Regions from separate parts of the Collinsella sp. AM10-26 genome, predicted to be linked through region 2. Evidence: riboswitches for the same ligand, from Rfam matches in the RefSeq annotation. Region 2 holds a riboswitch; the other holds the start of a gene.
What was found. Region 2 has a riboswitch for thiamine pyrophosphate ahead of thiC (phosphomethylpyrimidine synthase ThiC). Riboswitches for the same ligand answer to the same signal wherever they lie in the genome.
Positions count from the first base shown of each region.

Region 1: another riboswitch for thiamine pyrophosphate. It lies ahead of thiM (hydroxyethylthiazole kinase); the one in region 2 lies ahead of thiC (phosphomethylpyrimidine synthase ThiC).

Region 1 is NZ_QRMC01000003.1:11,129-13,523, forward strand. It holds gene DW123_RS03045 (thiamine-binding protein) at 1-150, opposite strand, end outside; gene thiM (hydroxyethylthiazole kinase) at 154-993, opposite strand; TPP riboswitch at 1,045-1,155, opposite strand; gene DW123_RS03055 (HAD-IIB family hydrolase) at 1,217-2,125, shown strand; gene DW123_RS03060 (LysR family transcriptional regulator) at 2,136-2,395, shown strand, end outside.
Region 2 is NZ_QRMC01000004.1:39,938-42,332, forward strand. It holds gene thiC (phosphomethylpyrimidine synthase ThiC) at 86-1,420, opposite strand; TPP riboswitch at 1,412-1,528, opposite strand; gene DW123_RS04375 (hypothetical protein) at 1,591-2,112, shown strand; gene DW123_RS04380 (YaaA family protein) at 2,152-2,395, opposite strand, start outside.

The sequences.
Region 1 (2,395 bases), on a different contig from region 2:
CATCGAGGTGGTGCGGTTGGGAAGGCCGCTCTCGCGAATGACGTGTACGACCTCGGCGACTTCGGCAGATAGCTCGTCGCCGGTGCCGCACGGGGCGATGGCCACAGCGACGAGTGTGTTCATGCCGGCATTGGTTGCGGGCTTGGACATGGCTTATGCCTCCTCGAGCTCGAGTTGGTTATCGGCAATGTCCTGGGCGGTTGCGCGGTAGAGCTCGTCGATAAAGGCGACCTTAAAGCTTGCCGGGGCATCGGCGACGGCGGCGGCACGCGTGCCGGCAACGTTGTAGACGGCGGTGCCGCAGATGGCCGCCGTAAACGGGTCGGTGGCGCAGGCGTACACGGCCAGCACGCCGCCCTGCGAACAGCCGCAGCCGGTGATCTTGGACATGAGTGGGCTGCCGCCGTGGGACTTGGCAACGGTCGTGCCGTCGGTAATCAGGTCGACTTCGCCCGAGACCACTACGGCGCCGCCGGTGTAGCGGGCGAGCGCCACGGCGGCATCACGGGCGGCGTCTACCGTGTCGGTGGTATCGACGCCACGCACGCGGCTCAGATCGGCCGCTTCGCCCTCAAGGCCCCACAGACCGGCGAGCGCGATAATCTCGGAGGCATTGCCGCGCACGATGGCGGGCTTGTACTGCTTGAGTTCGTTTACCAGTTGGGTGCGCAGGCTGCCGATGCCCAGGCCCACCGGATCGAGCACCCAGGGCTTGCCGGCGTCATGTGCCGCCTTGGCCGCGCGGGGAATCGTCTGCTCGTAGATGGGGAAGAGCGTGCCCATGTTCAGATAGATGGCGCCGCCGCCGGCAACGAGTGCCTCGCCCTCGTCGGGCAGATAGACCATGGCGGCCGAACCGCCCACGGCGAGCTGCGCGTTGGCGACAAAGTCAATCGTTACCGTGTTGGTGATGGAGCCGGCCATGGGATTGGTGCCACGAATCTCCTCCACGGCCTTGACCACGTTTTGCTTAAGCTGTTCCGAATCGATCACTGCACATGCCTCCTTGGCATAGAAAAGGGGCGCTGTGCATAGACAGCGCCCCTAAAAAGGCGGCATGCTCCCTACGCCAGCATTAACTGACAGGTTCAAAGGATTGGGCCCCATGCCCTCTCAGCCTTGTGGTTTGCACCGCCGGCACTCCCGCATCGAATCTGTTGTTCCCTATACTAGCGCATCGGTACAATGGTTAGGATGAAAACGACTGGGGGACCTTATGATCAAACTCGTGCTGACCGATATGGACGATACGCTGATTCCGGCCGGGCATGACGGCGCCAGCGACTATGCCATCGAGGGCATTCATGCCATGCAGGCGGCGGGTCTGCACTTTGGTCCGGTTTCGGGTCGCCAACCGTCTGCGATGGGCTGGATGTTTAAAAATCATTCCGAGTGTTTTTCGACCGGTGCATTCTGCAACGGTCAGGTCATGTTTGTCGATGGCGAAGTGGTCGCCTCGCGTGCGACCGATAACGATGCGCTTATGCGCTTGGCCGCCTATCTGGAAGAAGAAACCGACGATACCTATCTGAAGGTATACAGCTTGGGTGATGGCTTTTGGGATAACGATGCCTATTGCGTGACACGTGATGCCGAGCGTGTGCGCCGCGCTATGGAATCGGGCGGCAATGCGTGGCTCAAGGGCGAAGAGGCCCCGTGCCGCCCTGTCGTCGATGATGCGCCGGTGTTCAAGGCGAATATCTGGAGCGCCCGTTCGCGTGAGGAACTCGCGGAGCTACGCGAGCACGTTGCCGCCGAGGTGCCGGAGCTCTCGCTTGTGTTTCCCAACAACCGTGTGCGCCTGTTCGACATCCTTCCGGCTGGTTGGGACAAGGGCTGCGCTGCGCTGGAGCTGGCGCGCGCTTTGGGCCTAACGCCCGACGAGGTGGCCGTATTTGGCGATTCCGATAACGACCTGCCCATGATCGATGCCGTTCCCAACTCCGTTGCGGTCGCCAATGCCAACGAGGCCGTCACGGCTGCCGCACGCTGGCATATCGGCGCTGCGGCAGATGATGCGGTTGCCGCAGCGCTGCATCAGATTGCCGCCTGCGCCGCGACGGGTGAGATGCCGTCATTTATGCGTCAGATGAACGCGGCAGACTTCGGCATCGCGAACGTCTAGGGAGAAAGCCATGAAGCTTCAGCAGCTCAGGTACGTTGTAAAGGTTGCCGAATGTGGCAGCATCACCGAGGCCTCGCGTCGCCTCTATGTGTCGCAGCCTTCGATTACCGCGTCGATTCGCGATCTCGAAAACGAGATGGGCGTGCATATCTTTGAGCGCACCAACAAGGGTGTCATTGTGTCCGATGAGGGCGAGACCTTCTTGGGCTATGCGCGCCAAGTGCTCGATCAGGCTGATCTGCTCGAGGACAAGTACAAAGGGGCATCTGA
Region 2 (2,395 bases):
CAATCTTTACGCAAATGCAAGAAAATGTTCACACGTCAACAACGGTCGACGTCGCGGTGCTTCCAAAAGCAATCGTGGCGACGAGTTAGTCCTCCATGCCGAGGTCGATTGTCGTGCCCTCGAACACCTTGTTGACAGTGCGAACGGCGCACATCTTGCCGCACATGGTGCAGGTGCCCTCGGTGGCGGCGGGGGATTCCTCGTAGCGCTTCTTGCCGGTGACCGGGTCGAGGGCGCACTTCCACATGGCGTCCCAGTCGAGCTTGCGGCGTGCCTGACCCATCCTGTCGTCCATGTCACGGGCGTGCGGTACCTTCTTGGCGATGTCGGCGGCGTGTGCGGCAATCTTGGTGGCCATGAGGCCATCGAGCACATCCTGAGCGTTGGGCAGGCACAGGTGCTCGGCCGGCGTCACGTAGCACAAAAAGTCGGCACCCGAGCTCGCGGAGATGGCGCCACCAATGGCGGCGGTGATGTGGTCGTAGCCCACGCCGATATCGGTCACCAGCGGCCCCAGCACATAGAACGGGGCGTTGTGGCACAGGCGCTTCTGCAGCTTCATGTTGGCGGCGATCTCGTCGAGCGCCATGTGACCCGGACCCTCGACCATGACCTGGACGCCGGCGGCCCAGGCGCGCTTGCACAGCTTGCCCAGCTCGATCATCTCGGCGGTCTCGGTTGCGTCGTTGGAGTCGTAGAGACAGCCCGGGCGGCAGGAGTCGCCGAGCGAAATCGTCACGTCGTACTCGTGGCAGATCTCGAGCACCTCGTCGTAGAACTCGTAGAAGGGGTTCTCGTTACCGGTGACCTCCATCCAACCAAACAGCAGCGAGCCGCCGCGGCTGACGATGTTCATGAGGCGGCCAGTCTCCTTAAAGGTCTTGATGACCGACTTGTTGATGCCGCAGTGGATGGTCATAAAGTCCACGCCGTCCTCGGCATGCGCGCGCACGACCTCGAGCAGATCGTCCTTGGTCAGCTTGACCAGCGGCTTTTCCATGTAGCCGATGGCATCGTACATGGGGACGGTGCCCACCATGAGCGGTGTCTCGTCGATGAGCTGCTGGCGGAACTGGCGCGTCTTGCCCGAGTTGGAGAGGTCCATGATGGCGTCGGCGCCAAAGTCCTCGGCGATCTTGACCTTCTTCCACTCCTCGGCGGCATCGGCCTTATCGCCCGAGATGCCCAGGTTGACGTTGACCTTGGTGGACAGGCCCTCACCGACGCCAAAGGCGCGCATGCCTTTTTTGATATGCACGATGTTGGCGGGGATGGCGATGCGGCCGTCGGCCACGCGCTCGCGGATGTACTCGGGGTCGCGATGCTCGCGCTCGGCGACTTCTTTCATCTGCGGCGTGATTTGCCCGGCGCGGGCGAAGTCGATTTGCGTGACGAGTTTGGGCTCGGTCTGTGTGCTCATTGGCACGGCTCCCTTCGTTGGCATTACCCATATCAGGTTTGCGGGTCAGGGCGGGCGCGCCCAATCTCAGCCTGCCGTCTTGTCCTGCAAGCCCCCCGTTATGTCATGGGCTCAAGTATAGCCTGAATGGGTACGATTGGGCCAACGAGCGTGCTTGCGGGGGGGCGAACATGGAAGACAAGCATCTATATCGAGAGACGCAATGGGATGTATCGGCCGAGGAGGGCCGTGCGCACCATGGCCTTGTCGCGATTGGTTTTGCGGTGCTTGCCGTGTTGGTGATTGCCTTTTGTATTTGGACGTTTGGCGGTCGCGGCGGCGCTGGCTGGGAGTTCGAGGTTGATGATAGCCTACCGATTATGACGGTGAGGAGTACTGGCGGTAATGCCAATACGCTCGCCGTTCCGGGCGATTATTGGTACCCGCGCGATGAGTTTGTGCAGCTGCAGCTGAGTGGTGGGTCCATTCCAGGTGAAGAAATCGAACGCGTGACGTTTGATGCGGCGCTCAAAACGCTGACGGTGAAGCTCAAAAATCAAGGAGACGTTCCCACGACGATGGATATCGCGCTGACGGAATGGCGCCTGGAGCCCCCGTCGGGCGTCAAAGTGTCCGAGGTGGAGTACGTCAAGATTACCTATCAGGACGGCTTGACAAATGAAATTGCCAAAGCCGACGGCTTGGCGGAATAGACGCCGTGCCTAGGTAGCACATTCAAAGTAGCGGTGGTCCTACAAGGCCTGTTCGTTCAGGAAGACCAAAGTGTTTTTATTTGAAAGCTCGGGAAAGTGACGATAACCAACGTCGAACGCGGTGAGCCCGCTTATATCCTCGAGCTTGTTTTCTGCCATCCACCGCACCATGGAGCCGCGCGCCTTTTTGCTGGCGGTCGACCGTTGGATGGGCTTCCCGTTGCGGATACCCTCGCCAAAGAGGCATGTGACGGCCGTGGCGTCGCCCGCGAGGTGGGGCAGA